2 regions of the Ectobacillus sp. JY-23 genome follow, and region 2 is predicted to be linked to the other one. Evidence: riboswitches for the same ligand, from Rfam matches in the RefSeq annotation. Region 2 holds a riboswitch; the other holds the start of a gene.
What was found. Region 2 has a riboswitch for thiamine pyrophosphate ahead of tenA (thiaminase II). Riboswitches for the same ligand answer to the same signal wherever they lie in the genome.
Positions count from the first base shown of each region.

Region 1: it holds a riboswitch for thiamine pyrophosphate, as region 2 does, so the genes downstream of both, thiM (hydroxyethylthiazole kinase) here and tenA (thiaminase II) in region 2, are expected to answer to the same signal.

Region 1 is NZ_CP095462.1:2,786,700-2,797,197, reverse strand. Features, by position in the region: gene MUG87_RS14370 (nuclease domain-containing protein) at 1-973, opposite strand, end outside; gene MUG87_RS14365 (McrB family protein) at 957-2,843, opposite strand; gene MUG87_RS14360 (coiled-coil domain-containing protein) at 2,840-3,814, opposite strand; gene MUG87_RS14355 (cbb3-type cytochrome c oxidase subunit I) at 3,998-4,372, shown strand; gene MUG87_RS14350 (aminopeptidase) at 4,404-5,636, opposite strand; gene thiE (thiamine phosphate synthase) at 5,841-6,497, opposite strand; gene thiD (bifunctional hydroxymethylpyrimidine kinase/phosphomethylpyrimidine kinase) at 6,494-7,300, opposite strand; gene thiM (hydroxyethylthiazole kinase) at 7,293-8,102, opposite strand; TPP riboswitch at 8,160-8,269, opposite strand; gene MUG87_RS14330 (glutamine synthetase family protein) at 8,479-9,843, opposite strand; gene MUG87_RS14325 (D-2-hydroxyacid dehydrogenase) at 10,331-10,498, opposite strand, start outside.
Region 2 is NZ_CP095462.1:3,194,151-3,204,648, reverse strand. Features, by position in the region: gene thiO (glycine oxidase ThiO) at 1-80, opposite strand, end outside; gene tenI (thiazole tautomerase TenI) at 77-685, opposite strand; gene MUG87_RS16230 (ABC transporter substrate-binding protein) at 689-1,648, opposite strand; gene MUG87_RS16225 (ABC transporter permease) at 1,666-2,409, opposite strand; gene MUG87_RS16220 (ABC transporter ATP-binding protein) at 2,406-3,140, opposite strand; gene tenA (thiaminase II) at 3,118-3,804, opposite strand; TPP riboswitch at 3,867-3,966, opposite strand; TPP riboswitch at 4,017-4,124, opposite strand; gene MUG87_RS16210 (SH3 domain-containing protein) at 4,465-5,598, shown strand; gene MUG87_RS16205 (hypothetical protein) at 5,617-5,952, shown strand; gene MUG87_RS16200 (DUF3965 domain-containing protein) at 5,988-7,109, opposite strand; gene MUG87_RS16195 (penicillin acylase family protein) at 7,214-9,619, opposite strand; tRNA gene MUG87_RS16190 (tRNA-Glu) at 9,982-10,053, opposite strand; tRNA gene MUG87_RS16185 (tRNA-Asn) at 10,058-10,132, opposite strand; tRNA gene MUG87_RS16180 (tRNA-Ile) at 10,145-10,218, opposite strand; tRNA gene MUG87_RS16175 (tRNA-Trp) at 10,226-10,299, opposite strand; tRNA gene MUG87_RS16170 (tRNA-Thr) at 10,306-10,378, opposite strand; tRNA gene MUG87_RS16165 (tRNA-Phe) at 10,411-10,483, opposite strand; tRNA gene MUG87_RS16160 (tRNA-Asp) at 10,491-10,498, opposite strand, start outside.

The DNA.
Region 1 (10,498 bases), 410 kb from region 2:
TCAACTGAGCGGCTCGCGGCAAAACATTACCATCCCATACCTCCACTTCATGCCACCAAGCTGTAGATTGCAAGATATTGAGGTTCATAACAAACTGACTGACCTGTTTATATACATTCTCCAGCCATCCTAGCGCTTTTTGCAGTTGCGACCGCTTCTGACTATTTCCTTCTCGTTGCAATTGTCTTTCCAGTATACTTTGATGAACAACACTTTCATTGCGCATTTCAATAAGTGACGGCTTCATCATCTGTATAACAGACTTGATCCACCGATTTTCATGTATGTCATAATTCAAACGACGTACCGGGACCCGCCATTCCTGTGCCCGATCCGGGTAGCGGAGGCGCTGGGCGAATGTCTCTGCATCCATCGCGAGAGGTTGATAATTGAGCTTGGTTTCATACGTAGTTGCCATTTCGTAGTTTGCATGCGATACAAGTTCAACGAGTGCAGGCAACACCGTTTTATAATGATGCTCAAGTACCCTTGCTTTATTTGCAAATTCATGCGGCACCATCCTATATACTGAGCCTTGGCTCACTACATCATAAGCAAGGCCCTCCAAGAACTCCTGCACCTCATCCTTCATCACCTGTAGCTGGCTTTCTGTCACCTGCTTAGGTTGAATGCGAAGCATCGCATAATACCAACGCCCGCAATACACCCTAACTAAATAATCACCTGGTATAAGAGGAAAGTTTTCATGTGAAAACAACAGCTTTTTTTGCGAAGATGGTAATAAATATGATTCTCCTTCTCCATCACTCGATGTTTGAATTACACAATCATCCAGCCCTTCAATATATAAACGACAATCTTCATACGAACTTTGAAACAAAACAAACACATCAATATTTTCTCGAATGACACTGCATCCGTTGAGTTCATGTTCCTCCTCAACAAACATAAGCTGCTCTCTAGCTTGCCCCTGCTGTTCAAAATATACCTGGAATTCAGTATGTGTAGCCATGTAGCTTCAACTCTTTTGCTTTTTGTTTCAAAAGGGCAATTGTGTGTACAAAGGTAGACAAATGCTTGTACTTTTCAAAAAGTGTTAATAATTCACCTGCCACAACGTCACCTTTTTCCTTTTCATACGTACCGACCAAAGGTCTCCACACTTCCTCGGCTCCGCGTATTTTTGTTAAAACACGCTGCACAATCTGTAAATCCAATGCTTCTTCTCGCGTCATACTTCCCGTGTGCGGCAATAGCTGCAGGTACGCATTAATTTGTCTCACTACACGAGGACCTATCCCCGTACGCGCATCTGCCTTATGCATAGCTTCATGTATATCCCATAGTAAATCGATTTCAGCATCACTCAGTTCAAATCCAGTCGGTTGACGGAATGATGTATACGTCTCATACGAAATGGGTGTGGTTTCAATAAGACCATCCTCCTGTAAAAGGGCATATTTCATAATATTAAGCGTGATAACGTTTGCCCGGTCAAGCACTTTGTCTGAAAAATGATACGTAGATTCGTCTACATTTACAGTTCCAACAAACATTACATTGTCTCCAATAGGAACTGTTGGTGGATATTGCTCTGCATTATGGAGAGTCGTTTTTAATTTTTCATGATATAAACGAATTGCCTTATTCTCTCGTCCCATTTCTAAAACCGATAAAAACTGAGAAAAATAATGTTCAACACGTGCTAAGTTCATTTCATCAAATGCGACCACGTAGAGCTTGTCCTTATGTTTAGAAGCATCTATTAATAAGTCAACTAAACCGGAATCACCGGCCCGATACACATTATTTAACAAATCCGTATAGCCCATTACATGTGTATCATCTGTCCATGCCGGTCTAACCGGAATAAATAACATTTGATGCTCATTATGGATACCAAGAGCCTTTGCATATGCATGGACAAGTCTAGACTTTCCAATTCCGCTCATTCCTTGAAGAATGACTAGATTTGAAACCTTCATCGCTGTATGAAAGTTTACTAAATCTTTTTCAGCATATAATAGTCCTTCCGCTTTTGTGACACGTATAAAATGCTGCAGAAATGCTTCCTCCTCTGCCTTCTCTTCTATACGGTCCATTTGAGAAGCTGTTGCGGCTACCTCAGCTATTGCGGCCTCGAAAGGCTCTGTGCCACTAAGTAACGCCCTCAGGCTGTCATACATATGAATGTTCATAAAAAATAGTGTTGCGGAAGCCTCATACATGTCGTCAAGCCACATTTCCGGAAGTACCTGCACTTTAAGCTTCTCTTGATAGTGAAAGCAAAATCCGCCATGTGCATGAGAATGGCCGCTAAACGAGCCAATAACATATACAATTTCTTCACTTTCCTTCCAGAAAACAAACTCTGGTGTATCGTTACTTTCAGTAGAAATTTTGGGTATTTTCCCAACATGCTTTTTAGCTTCAATTCGCTGGAAAAACTCTTCCATAGAATAACCATGCTTTTCGTGACTGTACACGGGTATAGAGGCAAAGATATCACGATTTTGGAACGTATCGGCCTTTCGTAGCAATTCAATATCACGAGCTAAAAACACTTCTCCGCTTGCAGTTTGTTTACGTATAGGGGTAAATACAAAAAGGTAATTTTCCAGAAAGTTGCGCACATCTTCTTCACGCATATAATCCGACTTCCTTAAATCATCATGAAAGCCAAACTTCTCTAATTCCGTTGCATACCCTGTAAAATAATATTGATTTGGAAATGATTTAGGTGCTTTGGATATACGTTTAATCCAAAACTGAACCGTATTTTGACTATTCACAAATACACTTCTCGATTTGCCTAAATCCGTTTCAACATCATAATTTGAAGCCACTGTGCCCAGCATAGAAATATCCCATTGTTTCATCATATCGAGGCCTCCCATCGCACAAATTCATGCATATTATAGAACTCTTTTATCTGCTCCGTGCGTACAGCTTTTTTAACTTTTCTCAGCAATGAAGGTGTCATTGTAAATCGCAGCAAACAAACGTATTCAAAAGAAGATAATACTTCCGTTCCAATCGCCTTTTGAATTGCCTCATTTGAAAGAAATACTTCTGCTTTATCTGTAGCAAGTTCTGCGAGATCTCCAAGCACAGCAATCGTTTTTTGCGGCTCCGGTGATATTAAAAAGGTTTGCGGAGCACGTAATGTTTCCATCTCTATTTGCTGTTTATTGCTTTCTGTCATGACCCTACGCAACTCCTTACGTAACTTTGATGTTTCCTGTTCATGTAGTTTTTGCTCATGTGCATATGCAAGATTTCTCTCTTTCTCTTCTTGTATTCGTTTCTTTAATTCTTGTATTTCAACTTCTGCTTTCTTTACTTCCGTTTCTTTGTGCTTTAATGCTTGTTCCGCTTGCAGTAAGTTCTTTGATAGCTCTTTTACTTTGCCATCCTGCTTTTTGATTTTTTCCTCTAAATTTCGAATGATGTTTTGTAACGGCAGAATAGGATTTTCTATTTCTTGCGAAACAACAGGTGCTTGCAAGCTTTGATATAATTGTGCTGCCATTTGTAGTTGCTCTTCTTCTTCTGAAAGCAATAATCCTGCTAAAATCTCAGCGCCTCTTTTATAATCCTTCATCTCGTGTAGTAATTCTTGTTTTGTCTTAGGCCAAGCATGCGGTAAATTCATGTCTCCTAACACACTTTGTACACGCGCCAATAGTCGCGGCTTTAATAAATCACCAATTACTTTCATTCGCAGTCTTCGAAGCATTTCACGATCTACTTTTCGAAAGCCATTGACAGTGATGCCTGTTTTTTTCATAATTTGATAAAACTTCTCTTCATCCATTTCTTGAAAAACCCATTTCCACAGTTCCTTCTCCATGAAATCATACCTTCTTTACGTTTTTAATAAGTTATTAAAATTATTAAAATATTTTTAATAATTACTATTATACATGAATTTCTGAAAGAAAGATTTTTAGGATGAAAGGAATACAAAAAATGTTAGTTTCATATATATAGAAATAAAATTTAATAGTACTTTTTAAAAAGAGCAGGTAGTTAAATGGGCGTTCACTTTATTAAGATTTCAGCAATCTATTTAGTCGTTGGGGTTGTTTTGGGAATGTATATGTCTATTGCACACTCTTACATACTGACACCTGTGCATGTACACATTAACTTACTAGGTTGGGCCGCTATGGCAGTTGCCGGTATCCTTTATCATATCTTCCCAGATGCAGCAGCTACAAGGCTTGGTAAGATCCATTTCTGGCTACATAACATTTCACTCCCTATTATGATGCTTGCACTTGCTTTTGTCGTAAAAGGCAAAGAAGCTGCAGGTCCCTTTGTCGCGGTTGGTGGTACAGCGATGACATTAGCTATCATTATCTTTATGGTTAACGTGTTTCTGCATGTCAAGTTGGGTGAAGATTAAAAAAGAGGCGACTTGAGGTCGCCTCTTTTCATTAAAACGCCCAGTTTCCATTGCGGAAGATTGGCTCGCGTTTACCGTCCTTTGTGATACCGTCAATATTCATTTCTGCAGAACCAATCATGAAGTCTTCATGTACAAGACTTTTGTTTGCGCCGCGCTCTTGTAGTTCTTCTTCTGTCATTGATGTACCGTTTTCTAGGTTAACTGGATATGCTTCTCCAAGCGCCAAGTGATTGGATGCATTTTCATCATACAGCGTATTGTAGAAGATTAACCCTGAGTCAGAGATTGGTGATTTATGAGGCACCAATGCAATTTCACCTAGATGACGTGCACCTTCGTCTGTTTCAAGCAATAGCTTTAACGTGTCATATCCTACTTCGGCTGTGTAATCAACAACCTTTCCGTTCTCAAACGTTAGTGTAAAGTTGTCGATTAGGTTGCCAGCGTAGTTAAGCGGCTTCGTGCTTTGCACAACACCATTCACACCATTGCGATGCGGCATTGTGTATACTTCTTCTGTTGGCATATTTGGATTGAATACCACACCATCCGCGCTCACAGAACCGCCGCCCTGCCATAAATGATTTTCAGGTAGTTCTACTGTTAAGTTTGTACCCGGTGCCTCATATACGATTTTTGCATATTGCTTGTCATTTAAATATGTTACTTTTTGCTTTAATGTTTCATTATGTGTATGCCATGCAGCAATTGGATCTTCTGCGTTAATACGGTTAATATGGAAAATCGCTTCCCATAACTTTTCTGTTCCTTCCTCTAAAGAAACATCCGGGAAGATTTTTGCAACGGACGCTGTTGTTGGAACTGTGATAATAGACCAACGCATTTTGTCCGTCATCATGTAGCTACGGTATTTTTTCAAAGCTAAGCCCGCTGCTTTATTTGCATTAGAAATACGCTGCGAGTCGATGCCTTTTAGTAGATCTGGATTTGGTGCATAGATAGAAAGCACACACGCGCCGCTCTCTGCCATTTCTTCTAAGCCCTTCGCTTTCCAAAGCGGATATTCTGTAAACGCTTCATCAGGCGCGCTTTCGTATTTCGTTCTTGTTAGTTCATCATCATTCCACTCCACATGAACATTTTTTGCGCCTGCCTCATATGCCTTTTTTGCAACCAGACGCACAAATGGCGCTGTTTCAATCTGTGCATTAATAATTAGCGTTTGCCCTTCCTGCAAATTCACACCAACACGAACAGCGAGCTCGGCATACTTCTCTAATTTTTCTTCAAATTGTGCCATTCTCAAACCCTCCTATATGTATCATGCTGTTTACGTCTCCTTACCCATAAGGTAAGGTGCATAAAGACTAAACACTAGGTCAGTCCTCATACAGCAGTATCTCTCATTAAAGTATACAGAAAAATCTAATAGATAGAAACTACAAAAACGTTTTTTAAGCAGGAAGAACGAATGGCTCTGGTGCAGCTAGGTCTTACGTTGTTCTCATGGTCTTATTACAGCGATGCGTAGTTCTGTTACACGCTCTACGATTGATGGGGATTGACTTATCGCAGAGATAACTGAGATGCCATCTGCACCTCCGCGAATTACCTGCTTTGCATTTTTCACATTGATGCCGCCGATGCCAACAATTGGGATATCAATGTGTTGTTTTCTAATCTCTTCAAGCACCGCAGTTCCTTGTACACGCTTGGCGTCTGCCTTTGAGCTCGTTGGAAAGATAGGGCCAATGCCGAGGTAATCGGCACCATCTCGAATGGCTTGCTTTGCCTCCTCTACACTATGCACCGATACACCTAAGATACGATTGCCGATTCTTTCCCTCACAAGAGAAGCTGCTTCATCCTCCTGTCCGATATGAACACCATCCGCATCTAAGGAAAGGGCCAGCTCAATATCATCATTTACGATGAATGGCACCCCGTTCTCCTGACAAATCCGCTGCACTCTTTGTGCTAATGCATATCTTTGTTCGCCGTGCAGCGCATCGTTTCCTTTTTCCCGAAACTGAAATAATGTAATGCCACCTTGAATAGCTTGTTCCACAACGGTTTCTAGGTTTTCTTTGCAGTTATTGCTGCCGGCGATAAAATACACCGTCAGCAGCTCTCTCATCTTTTCTGCGGAAATCCTGCTCATATCAACACCTGCTTCAACGCCTTTTGATAAGCCCAATGATTTGTAGGGCCGTGACCTGCTCCAATTTGAAGCTCATCTGTAATAGCCGCCTGAATGAACGCTTTGGCTACTTGCACCGCTTCTTGTACAGATTGTCCTTTTGCTAATTGCGCTGCAATCGCCGCCGCAAAGGTACAGCCTGTTCCATGTGTATTTTTCGTGGCAATCTTCGGGCTTGTATAATAGAAAAAGGAAGTACCGTCATACAAAAGGTCCGTTGCTTCGTCCTGTACATCATGACCACCTTTAATCACAACATACCTTACACCCATGCTGTGCAGTAGCTTTGCCGCACGCTGACGGTCTACCATCGCTTCAATTTTCATGTCTGTTAAAGCCTCTGTCTCTGGTATGTTCGGCGTTACTACAGTCGCAAGCGGCAGCAGCTCTTCTTTTAAAGCTTGCACGGCCTCCTGCTGCAGCAAAGACGCTCCGCCCTTGGCAACCATAACTGGGTCCACAACAACATTTTTCCAACCAAATTGTTTAATCCCTGCCGCAACGGCGCGAATGATTTCTGCGCTAAATAACATACCCGTTTTAATTGCATCTGCCCCCATATCAGTGCCAATCGATTGAATTTGCTGCGTAACAGCTTCGACTGACATGGGATACATACCTTGCACACCAAGTGTATTTTGCGCCGTTACAGCCGTAATGGCAGACATACCGAATACATCAAGCTCCTGGAACGTTTTCAAATCTGCTTGAATGCCGGCACCACCGCCGCTGTCTGATCCTGCAATTGTTAATGCCTTATACATGACTTTCCACCCCTTCTATGAGAGCTCTTTGCTCAATATGAGCACGAGAAACAGAAGCAAGAGCGTTTAACAACTCTATTTGGAAGCTACCCGGCTTATTTCCTGATTTCTCATATGCCAGCTCTGCCGCCACACCATAGCAGGCAAGCGCTGCGGCCGCGGCAAATGCAACGTCTGTTTCTACGGCGGCAAATGCACCAATAACCGATGTTAACAAGCAGCCAGTGCCGGTTACCTTCGTTAAAATGGGGTGACCGTTTTGGATAATATATACACCTTGCCCATCAGCAACTACATCCTCCTTACCCGTTACAATGACAACCGTTTGTAGTCGCTTGGCAGCCTTTTGTGCTAGTGCTACAACACTTCCTTCCCCGGTGCTGTCCACTCCTTTAATTGCCCACACTTCTCCAATTACATTGGCAATTTCAGCAGCATTACCGCGAATGGCCGACAGCTTCACTGTCCCAGCAATGGCACGAGCTATTTCTGTTCGATACGGCGTAGCCCCTGCACCAACTGGATCAAAAATAACAGGAACACCGCGCTCGTTAGCCGCTTTTCCAGCAAGTAACATCGCCTCTACTTCTACCGCATTTAGCGTCCCCATGTTTAAAACAAGCGCACCCGCAATGCGTGCCATGTCCGCCACCTCCTCGTGTGCATATGCCATCACAGGAGACGCACCTAACGCCAACAAACCGTTGGCCGTAAAGTTTGTCACTACGACATTTGTAATATTATGTATCAGCGGATTTTCATTACGTACCTTCTCTAGTAAACTCCCTACTCTTTCCTTCATGGTCTTCACTCCTTTAGCAAAATAAAAAAGACACTTCGCGTATGCAAAGTGCCTTGAATTTCTCAAGCAACATTCTCCCTACGCTGGCATTATCCAACAGGTTCAAACGGTCTACGGCAAAGTAGCCGTACTCTCAGCCCTCTTCTCAGGCTCCCGGTACGTTTATTTTGTTTTCAAACACATTCTACTCCCAAAGAGCAGAAATAACAAGTAAAAAAGAAATGGCTATGTTTCCGTTGCAGAAAGAACAGACCATATGTAGCTGCGGATGAAGCTTACGGATTACTCGCGCTGTATTTAAAAAACTCTTTTCTTATAGCTTTAAAGATTTATAGAAAAAAACCTCAATCATAGATTGAGGTTTTTTTAAATTTGATTAGAATTTCGCTTGATAGTTTACAAGCTCCCAAGTGTGAACTGCTGTTCTGTAGCTGTCCCACTCCGCTTTTTTTAGCGCTACGTACTCACCGTATACGTGCTCGCCAAGTGTTTCACGGCCAATTGTGCCTTCTTGTAGTGCTTCTACAGATGCCTCTAGGCTACCTGGTAGGTTTTCGATGCCGTAAGCTTTGCGCTCAGCTTCAGACATGTGGAAGATATCTGCATCAACAGGAGCTGGTGCTTCTAGACCTTGTTCGATACCTTTTAGACCAGCTGCCGCGATTACCGCAAATGCCAAGTAAGGGTTAGCAGATGGATCTGGGCAACGAAGCTCAACACGTGTTGCAACGCCGCGCTTTGCAGGAATACGAATCAATGCAGAACGGTTGGATGCAGACCAAGCAATATAGCAAGGTGCTTCATAACCAGGAACAAGGCGTTTATAAGAGTTTACAAGCGGATTTGTGATCGCTGTAAAGCTTTTAATATTTTCCATTAAACCAGCAATGAACTGATATGCAGTTTGAGACAATTGTGCTTTATCATTTGCATCATAAAATGCATTTTCGCCATCTTTAAAGAAAGACATGTTTACGTGCATACCAGAACCGTTAATACCAAATACAGGCTTTGGCATAAATGTCGCATGCAAACCGAATTTCTTTGCAATCGTTTTTACGACCCATTTGTAAGTTGTAGATTTATCAGCTGCTTCAAGAGCGCTAGCATACTTAAAGTTGATTTCGTGCTGACCTTCCGCTACCTCATGGTGAGAAGCTTCAATTGTAAAGCCCATCGCTTTTAGCGCACGGTAGATTTCTAAACGAACGCGCTCACCTAAATCTTTAGGAGATGGCTCGAAATAACCTGCGTTATCATGAAGAACTGCAGTAGGCGTACCTTTTTCGTCAGCTTCGAATAAGAAGAACTCAAGCTCAGGACCTACAGAAATCGTATAACCTTTATCCGCCACTTTTTCTACAACATTTTTCAAAACGTTACGTGTGTCACCTTCAAAAAGTGTTCCGTCTGGATTTGCAACACTACATAAGAAGCGAGCTTCTGCGTAGCCTTCTTCTACCGTCCAAGGAAGAACTGCGAATGTGTTTAAATCCGGTTGTAAATATAAATCTGATTTATTAATTGGAGAGAAGCCTTTGATAGAAGAACCATCAAACATCATTTTTCCTTCTACCACATCTTCCAACTGCTCCGCCGTTACCGTTACGTGCTTTAAAATACCTTCAATATCAACGAACTGCAGGTGCAGTAACTCTACGCTTTTTTCACTGATGATTTCTTTGATGTTCTCTAATGTAAGTGTACCTTCTGTAACTTTAGAAGCAGTTGCTTGACTCATGTTATATCTCCTCTCATTTCCGTGTCATATTTTCTAACATGTGTTTATTATATGCTATGTCCATCACATAATTCAATATTTTTTTGAATATTTTTTCTGGAATTTTCGTCTTTCTCATTAAATTAAACTCATATATCTTTGAAAACGCTTTCTAAAGTCCCTTAACTCCGAACAAAAATCAACTAGTATCTTGACTCATTAAGATTACATCAAACGCTAGCGAAATTCGTTGTTGATTTCCATTACGAGGATTCGCTTCCTCAGGAGTCTCACCCCCTTTACTCAAATCAATAAGTGCTAGTTATCAATCAACCTTTAATACAACCTACATAAAAAACGACAAGCCATGATGCCTGTCGTGTGAGTTGTTCTATATAAATAAAGCAGCAACAGAAGAGATATACACAAGAAGCTACTTGCCACATATTCTAGCACGTTCTTATATACATCTAAAAAGAAGGTCTTTTTTTCTATATGTAGCTATACGTTAATATCCCTTTTGTGGATCTACTATATTTGTAGGTAATTTCCCTTCTTCAATTTCTCGTAGCGTCTTTAAAAAACACTGAGCCGCTTCCTGTGGAGTAGTGACAGCTGAGATATGAGGTGTTACCACAACATTCGGATGGTGCCAAAGCTGAGAGTTTTGCGGAAG
Region 2 (10,498 bases):
CTTGCTCCTCTTTCTGATAAATAATGCGCAATGGAACAGCCTATTACTCCGCCGCCAATAATAATTACATCGTAGTTCATGTTTCCCTCTTCACCATCTTTCGATAAGAAATTGCTTGTTTCACAGGATTTTCATTTGATAAGATTCCCGATAAAACTGCGACACCAGAAGCACCTGCCTGCAGAATATCGGGAACGTGAGCAGGTTGAATACCGCCAATCGCTACAAGTGGAATGGATATCGCTTCTGCAACCTTCTGCAATGCTTTCATGCCACGTGCCGGTATAGCAGGCTTAGACGCTGTAGGAAAAATGTGTCCATATATAAGAGAGTCTGCTCCTGCCTCTACAGCTTTGATTGCTCCGTCAAGAGAGTGAACAGATGCACCGACGTGTAAGAACGGAAAAGATTTCTTAATCTGCTGAACAGGAAGACCTGTTTCACCTAGTTGCACCCGCGTAACACCTGTTAACAAAGCCACATCTATCCTGTCATTTACAACAATCTTGGACACAGGAAAGCCAGCTTTTTTTAGTGCCTCCACACCTTGATAAATTGTCCGTGCATCTTTATCACGCTCTCGTATATGTAAATAATCAATATACGCTTGCATCTCCATAGCATGTTTGATTAGCCTTTCCATTGACATCCCATTTGAAATAACATGTAGTTCTCTCATACTCATAACCTATTTCAATACATTTTCAAAAAACGTTTCAGCTGGTAATACTTTCTTGGCCAGGCCTTTTTCTTTCAACCATTCATTTTGTTGCTGCCATGCTGCTGCTGTTTGCGATAAAAACGGCTCTCCTTCAGCCTCCATCTTTCCAAGTAGGATATCCATGCTTTCTTGCTCTACTTCTTTAATTAAAGGAAAATTTTCTTTCTCTTGGTTTTTCAAAAGAATTTGCAAAGCCTCGTTTGGATTCTCTCGCATAAATTGATAGCCACGCTCTGCACCACGTAAAAATGCTTCTACTAATTTACGATCCTTTTTTAATGTCTTATCACCCGTTACCATTACCAGTTCGTAGTAATTGGGAACACCGTATTCAGCGGGGCTTAAATAAGTTGGCTTATACCCTTCATGCCGCAATACAGGTACTTCATGATTAATATAAGCTCCTGTGACTGCATCCGTTTTGTTTGTAATTAAAGCGGGCACTAAATCAAACCCTACATCAACAAGCTTTACTTTATCCGGATTACCGCCATCTTCCTTCACCATAGTTCTTAAATACGCTTCACTAAGGGGGGTTCCGGAATATCCTACTGTTTTTCCTTCAAGGTCTTTTGGTGAACGAATACCTGCTTTTTCTAAGGAAACAATATGGTTAAGAGGAGAACGCACAACTGCACCAATTGATGTGATTGGTATACCCTCGTTTGCTTTTGCAATGACAACATCAGGCTGATAATATAGTCCAATTGTTACCTTGCCTGCTGCCGCTAATGTAAGCGGGTCTGTAGGATTGGCAGGATATTTAATATCTACCTCAATGTTTTCCTTTGCAAAATACCCCTTTTCTATTGCTGCGTATAAGTAGCTGTGCACCGCATTTGGATACCAATCTAGCATAATAGTTACATGCTTTTTCTTCTCTGTGCTACACCCAACTGATACAACGATTAAAATGATCCCAAGCATAAATAACAAAAATTTTCTCACGAGTGTTTCCCCCAGCTAACAAATTTCTTTTCAATGATTGCAATACATACAACCATGCCAACTGCCAATACTGATAACAAGACAATAGGTGCAAACACACCAGCTCCATCTAGCTGCGTCATCATCCGTTTGCTAAAGTAGCCCAGTCCTGCTTCAGCTCCGAGCCACTCGCCAATAGCTGCACCGATGACACTAAGCGGCGCAGCTACCTTCAATCCGGAAAACAAATACGGAAGCGCCGATGGAATATATAGCTTTATAAACAAATGACGTCTCGATGCCCCAAAGGTAGTCAATAGCTCTTTCCAATCTGTTTGCACCGCACGAAATCCATCGTACGTATTGACGGCAATCGGAAAAAACGCAATTAATACTGTCACAACAACCTTGCTCCAAATAGAATAACCGAACCACAGCACAAACAAAGGTGCCAGTGCAGTAATCGGTATTGTCTGCGAAGCAATCAAAAGCGGATAAAACACACGCTCTACAATCGGATACATAGCCATCAGAGAAGCGGTAAGCATACCAAGAGCAAGTGAGATAACCAGACCAATTACAACAACTTGAAAGGTAGCTATTAAATGAACCTGAAACAATATAGTTCGTAACCCCCATATTTTCAAAACAATCGCAGAGGGCGAAGGAAGAATATACATCGCATCAACAATACGCGCGCCGACCTCCCAGCATATACACAGTAAAAAAACGGTCCCTATAGAAGGAAGATATTGTTTCATAGCACTACCCTCTGATCAAGCATTTGAAATATCTCATATTTGAGTCTCAATACCTCTGACCTTTGTAAGTCTTCACGCATTCTTTGCCTCGGCAATGGTACAATAAACTCATTTGTAATTCCTGCCCCTCGCTCTGTCATAACCACAATCCTATCCGATAAAAATAAGGCCTCTTCTACGTCATGAGTAATGAATAAAACGGTTTTCTTCCAATTAACACACTGTGTATATAACCATTCTTGCATCTTCCTCTTGGTAATTGCATCTAAAGCACTAAAAGGCTCATCAAGCAACAGAACCGGCGCACCTGTTAAAAAGGTTCTAACAAAAGACACTCGTTGTCGCATCCCTCCTGATAAATCCTTTGGATACTTATTACAGTAATCAGCGAGCCCAAACAGCTCTAGGTACCGAATTGCATTTTCCTTGGCTTTCTTTGGTTTGACCCCGGTGCACTCCAAAGCAAGGGAAGCATTTTCTACTACCGTCCGCCAAGGAAATAACAAATCCCGCTGTGGCATATAACCGACCTTTTCCATTAACTGAATTGTTCCTCTATACTGCTTTTCAAGACCTGTTAACAAACGAAAAATTGTACTTTTCCCACAGCCACTTGGACCAATGATACTAACGAATTCCCCTTGCTTCACCGTAAAGCTATAATCTTGTAAGATAGGCTTCTCTTCCTCATATGAAAAGGAAACACGATTAAACGCCAATACTTCGTTCAAGCTCCCACATCTCCTTGCGATACGCCATATCCCAAAATAGATATTCAAAGCGACTTGTATTTAAAAAGATTTCCTCTAAACGTGCCAATTCGGTCACTGATTTTCCGTCAGCAAGCTGATCTAGCAATTCCATCATCCAAATGCACATCTCACCATATTCTACAGAGCTATAACTGCGGATCCATTCACCATAGAACACATGATCAGCCGCACCTGGAATGGTATTTAAGCGTTTACCAATCTCCCAATAACTCCACATACACGGTAGCAGAGCAGCTGTTAGCTCGGCTAAGGTTCCACTCTGCGAAACTGACAACATATAATTAGTGTAAGCAAGATTCATAGCTGAAGGCTTGGCGCGTTCCATCTCTTCTATAGAAACTCCTAAGCGTTTTGCATACTGTTTATGTAAACTCATTTCACCATTTAAAATACCATCCATTTGCTTTGCAAACTGTTCCATTATACGAGGATTCTGGGCCTTCACAACACCTAGCGCATATACTTTGGCATAGTCCAATAAATACAAATAATCTTGCACTAAGTAATATTGAAATGTCTCTATCGGCAATGTACCGTCACCAATACCTGTAACAAACGGATGATTATGACTTCGCTCCCAAATCTCCTCCGCTTGCTGAAATACCTGTTTACAAAAACTCATCTTCATTCCTCCTCTATAAAAATAAAAGCCGCTTTATACAAGCGGCAAAAAGAAACGATGTTAATCGCTCTAAGCCACTTCCCTTCGCCGGCATTACCCGGATCAAGTAATAAGGGTTAAGGTATAACCTCTCTCAGCAAAATCGCACCCCTAGTGATACATATGAGTTCATAAGAAAAGCCCAACCTTCGCGCACAAAGGTTGGGCTTTTAATAATAAGGCCGTCGCTTTCCTACGCTGGTATTATCCAGATCAGGTCAAGGGTCATCGACTTACGGTCGGACTCTCAGCCGGCATCACCAGCTCCCCTAGCATCTTATGAAATTAACAACAGTATAGCACTGCTTATAGAGAAGTGCAAACAAAACTAAAAATTCTATATATAAGATTTCACAATATTCTCTGTAACTATAGACAAATAGCGTTGTATATTCACTTAACTACATCATTCTTTATAAAGAAAAAATAATCGTTTTTAAGAACATTTTTACTTTTAAAGTCTTCATTTTTGGATTTTTATTTAAAATTTCCATATTTATCTTGAAAAAACGTAATAATACGTTATGATATTTTTATATAACAAAATATTCAAAGTTTACACTTTAATAATATATGTTACATCATTTAGTTTATGCAAACTTACGTAGGGGGCAGAGAAATATGAATGCAAAAGCAATAGCTTTTTCAGCTGTAGCATTAGCAAGTATCCCTTTTATTGCGGATTCAGCTGAAGCAAGCACCACAAAAACAGGAATTGTTCAGGCAATGTCTTTAAATGTCAGAAGTCAACCTTCAACAAGCTCCACCATCCTAGGCTCACTACCTCGTAATAGTTCTGTTTCTATTACAGGGGAGCAAGGGAATTGGTATCAAATTGTTCATAACAACAGGACCGCTTTTGTACATAAATCTTATATCACTTTACAAAATACAGCTGTGCCTTCAAAGTCGAATCAATATATGGTGAACGCAACTTCTTTAAATGTTCGCACAGGTCCAAGTACTGGCGCTTCTATTATCGGTTCTCTCATAAACGGAAAATTAGTAGAAGTTCTATCAGAAGAAAATGGCTGGTATAAAATCTCGTACAACACCCAAACGGCTTATGTTAAAAAAGAGTTTCTATCTGTCGTATCCGGTTCAGAAGTCAAAGGCATTACTGACCCTGGAGAAGTAAAAGCCATCACTCCTTCACCTTACTATGTAACAGTGTCAGGGCTAAGAGTCCGCACTGGCCCAGGAACGTCCTATGCAATTCAAAGCGTATTAGGAAACGCTCAGAAGGTTACCGTCGTCGGAGAAGTAAATGGTTGGTATAAAATTACCTATGGTAACGCGGTTGGATTTGTATCAAAAAATTATGTACAACCTGCTGGTTCTTCAGCAATACAGACAAGTGCTTTTATTTTCCCGGCATCAGCAGGCTATGTATCTTCTAAATTTGGTATGCGTTGGGGCAGCATGCATTACGGCGTAGATTTAGCAGCCTCAGGAAATGTACAAATTTTTGCAGCTGCCGATGGAAAAGTGAGTCGATCTTATTATTCTTCCAGCTACGGAAATGTAGTGTTTGTAAAACATACAATCAACGGTCAGTTATATACCACTGTATATGCTCACTTAAAAAGTCGATCTGTAAAAGAGGGAGACACTGTAAAATCCGGCCAAATACTAGGTTATATGGGGAACACCGGAAATTCTTTCGGACAACACCTTCACTTTGAATTACATAAGGGAGAATGGAACATTTCTAAAACAAATGCCATTGATCCGCTACCTTATATACAACGATAACTTTCAGGAGATAGCATCATGAATCGAAGTCTTATTAACATCACAGAAGCACTTGCTTTATTCGGATTACTTTGCTGCATATTTGTTCTACACGCCAATCTATGGTTTTTAAGCGCATTTATTGCTTTCGCTCTATGTGAAGTACTGCTTGAATTAGTAAATCGAACATTAAAAAAACCTGTCGCAACCTTCTACCATATTATCTTTTTTCTTATTTTCCTATCTACAAGTATATATGGAAATGGGTTACAGCTTATTTCTTTCTTACCTTTATTCTTTTGGATGACCATCGTAGTTATATCTAAGTATAAAGATACCTTTGACAACGATCAGGAAGAAATATACGTAAAATAAAAAACGCCGAACAATTCGGCGTTTTTTATTTATAATTAGCCACATGCGTACATCTCGTATAACTTTTGTAAATTATAACTTTTTTCTAATCGCAAACGCTCTTCCTCCGTACACCAATAGAACAACATATCATGAATGGTTCCATAACATTTATTTCTGATGAATGGTGCTATAAATGAAAGGAAATTATGAGCAAACTGTGAAAAAACAAAGTATCTCATAAATTCTTCTTTCTTCTCATCCGCCCTGCAAATTGTAAGTAATTGTTCAAAGTATGTAACTTGCCTTGGAACTTGCATTAAGTTAAAGAAAGGAATATAAGATAGGAAAGTAGCGACTATATCACGATAATTACATAAAAATTCATAGTCTGCATATAACATAAGTTCACGACATTCGCTTACAAACTCAAACGGAGAATCATAGTCAGCTATTGAAAATATATCTGATAATTGTGCCAGAATTATACGGTGACAGGTAACAGCTCTATGATCTACACCATATTTTTGCCATTGCTTAATGCGTGCTTCATAGAAAGAAAACAATCTATGACTAGCAACACAATCTATATAATGATTACAAATCCAAGCAGCTTCCATGATATGCTCATTTAATGCTTTCTTTTCTCTAGGTATAAACAATAACACAAACATAATAACCTCTTTAGCAGAAAAAAAGGGTTCGTAGTTTTTCCAACTACTAAATTTATATTTTATACGTCCCCATATATCATAATCTGGATCTTGTAAACCTACTGATTTTGATTTTAAAACGAGATAATTCCAAGCTGCCAACTCTGTTACAATATCCCATGAGCTATGCGTTAACGCCGTATATACAAAACGCTCTAAACCTTGACTCTTCATCAGTTCATAGCCTGCTTCATACTCTTCAATTTCCTGATATAAGCGTACAACTCGTAATATCACAGGAATTTCATCCTTATGAAATCTTGGTAGCTGTTCTATCATTTGTAGTGCATACGAAATTAATGACCTTATGTGATTCTGTTTATAAAATTCTTTTTTCTTCCATAATATAACTTTACTTTTCTCTCCATTTTCGTCCACTTCTTGTGGCATGAGCAGAGAGAGTAATTCTGTAAAATTTTGTGGATGAGCAAATCGTTCAGTAACTAAACTCCAATTTGGCAACATGTGTCCCCCCTTACTCATATTATAACAGCTTAATATATTGAATAAATAAAAAAACAAAAAAACAACGCGAATAGCGCTGTTTTCATACAGTTTCTATGCAAATATTAATTCTTATTCATTTGCTTTTTTATTATCGGGACTAGTGTGAGCTCTTTTCCGGACGGCTGCTTCAGAGTAGTTACATGATACACACCATTTACCCAATTTTCTAATTGATTTTGATACCATTCACTTTTTACATGACCTGACTGACCTGGTCCTACAATATGATACCCTTTATCCATATTAGACGTATCTATTACAAACCTCCATGGGGCGCCATGGTTGACAATACCCGTCTCTTCATCCCAACCAGCTGCTTGCACAGTTACACGGCTACCACTTAAAGGTATAGGAGATTGCGAATTGAAAATGTAAGACAGCGGTCCTACACTACTTAACGGATGTGAGAACGCCACACGGTGAAATGTGCCCCACGTCCAATTTTTCATATTCTTCCCTTGCTGTTTTTCAATTTTTGTAAGTGTTCTTTGTAAGGAAGTAGATAGCACCTCTTGTAAACCACCCATTTCTTCAATCCATAAACTTCGCTCACCTGCTGCAGCTTTACGAATTAATGTATCTGTCACTTGCGCCTTATCTTCAAATAGCTTTATTACATTACTTGATATATCTTTTTCAAACAGCACTACACTAATTTCCTTCATCCATAAGTTAAAGATAAGCGGGGCAGACAAATTACGGTCATCTTTATAATTCCATTTCTTTAATACAGCTAACGCCTCACGTTGCTTCTCACTCAATTGTATTCCCTCTAGTTTTGATAAAAATACCGGAACAAATTCACGTGCTTGCAAGTTTATCTGATCCATTTGTAGCTCCATCATATCCTGCGGGGTTATATTGTTTTTCTCATATAAAACTTCCTTAATTCGCATTTCTCGGTACGGCTGTGCCCATGAATTAGTAATATGATAGGAATATTGATGAATCACTTTGTTGTTAGCTGTAGCGATAAATCCTTCTGTGGGATTGACTATAGTAGGTAGATCATCCCAAGGGATAAATCCAGTCCATTCGTATTCATCCGTCCACCCAGGAACAGGTAGTGAACCATCCCCTTGCTTTCGAATAGGAATTTTACCATTTGCTCGATATGCAATCGTTCCATCTTTTGATGCAAACACAAAATTCTGCGCCGGTGTATGAAAATAAGTAAGCGCATCTTTAAAACTCTCCCAATCTTTTGCAACATTCATACGCAAAACAGCTTCCAGCTCTGTAGAAGGTTCAAGAGCTGTCCATTTTAATGCCAATGCCGTTTCTTTATCCTGATCGTGTGCAAAGTCAGAAATAATGGGACCATGTCGTGTTTCTAATACTTCAAAAGCAATTGGTTCTTTTCCTTTTACTGCAATCGGTTCTTTTATAACCTTTGCTGGCTCCCATACATTATTAAATAAAAATTCCTTGTCATTGACAGGGTTTCTTTTTTCCATATAAAGATCCTGTACATCTGGTCCAACATTGGTAACGCCCCAAGCAATAAAATCGTTATGCCCGAGAATAATACCGGGAATGCCAGCGAATATAACGCCGCTTACATTCACACCTGGTCCACTCAGTTTTGTTTGGTACCAGATAGCAGGTGTTCCTAAAGAAAGGTGAGGATCATCCGCAAGCATTGGTTTGCCAGACTTAGTTTTAGATCCGCTTACAACCCAATTATTACTACCATTAAAAGGGTTAGGAATTACTGCCTGAACAAAGCGATTGGATATATCCAAGGAGGTTTCTTCAATAGCTGAGATGATTGCCGGTGCATCGTCTGGATATGCAGGGAATAACTCTAATGCCTTTTCTGTTGATACAGTTTTCAAAAGGTGATATCGAAAAGCTTGCCCTTGCCAATGTCCACCTAAATCAAATGCCATGTATTTACCAATCGCCAAGGAGTCAATAGGTGTCCAAAGTTCAGGCTCATACCTAAGCAACGTGAATTCGATTGGAAGTCTATTTTTCTTTTTAGCCCCCATAATAAATGCATTTACACCGTTAGCATACCACTTTAATACATCTTTTGCTTCTTTAGAATAAGAATCGTATGATAATTCCGCTGCTCTTCTTAAACCAAATGTACGAAAAAACTTATCTCTCTCTATAGTTGCTTCACCAATAACTTCGCTTAGTCGCCCAGATGCTTGTCTGCGACTTAAATCCATTTGAAATAAACGATCTTGTGCAGTAATGTATCCCTGAGCCATATATAAGTCTTGTAAACTATTTGCTTTAATATGTGGTACACCAGTTGCATCTCTTATAATTCTCACTTGCCCTTGAAGTCCATCTATGGCAATTACACCAGAAACTTGTGGAAGACTTCGTTTTATATACAATGTACCTGCTGTATAAGCAACACCTGCAATAGAGATGAGAAAGACTAATGTGATAGCTAAGAGTCTTTTCCACCTTCGCGTCTTCACCCGCTTTTCCACTAATAGTTGTTCCATTCAATTCCCCCCTTATATATGAAATTTCGCTGTATATAACATTCTTCCTTCATTACATAAAAAGAGTTATTTTATATCTGACACACATAAGAAACTTTCTTTACTAGGTATAAGTTAAAAATAAAGACTATATTAAAACCTGACGTTGCTAATTGGCACTTGTTGATGGGAGTGAGGCGGATGGAACACATGTGGGAAAAGTGAGTAAAGGAGAGACGTTGCAGGCGAATAGCGCCGAGTCGACTCCCTGACTGCCCGCGGAAAGCGAACAAACCTCCATAACGGAAATCAGCAACGAACTTTCACAGAGCCTAAATAAAAATATACAAAAAAAACCAGTGCGAATGCACTGGCTTTTGGTATGACCCGTACGGGATTCGAACCCGTGTTACCGCCGTGAAAGGGCGGTGTCTTAACCACTTGACCAACGGGCCTTAATGGCTCCGCAAGTAGGATTCGAACCTACGACCTATCGGTTAACAGCCGATTGCTCTACCGCTGAGCTATTGCGGAATATATCACTAATGGGCCTAAATGGACTCGAACCATCGACCTCACGCTTATCAGGCGTGCGCTCTAACCAGCTGAGCTATAGGCCCACGTGTTTGGCAGGGGTAGTAGGAATCGAACCCACACCGGAGGTTTTGGAGACCTCTGTTCTACCTTTAAACTATACCCCTAATCGATGCCGGCTAGAGGACTTGAACCCCCAACCTACTGATTACAAGTCAGTTGCTCTGCCAATTGAGCTAAGCCGGCTTATAAAGAAAAGTGATATGTAAATTAAGAAGTGGCTCGGGACGGAATCGAACCGCCGACACGAGGATTTTCAGTCCTCTGCTCTACCGACTGAGCTACCGAGCCATAAAAATGGCGGTC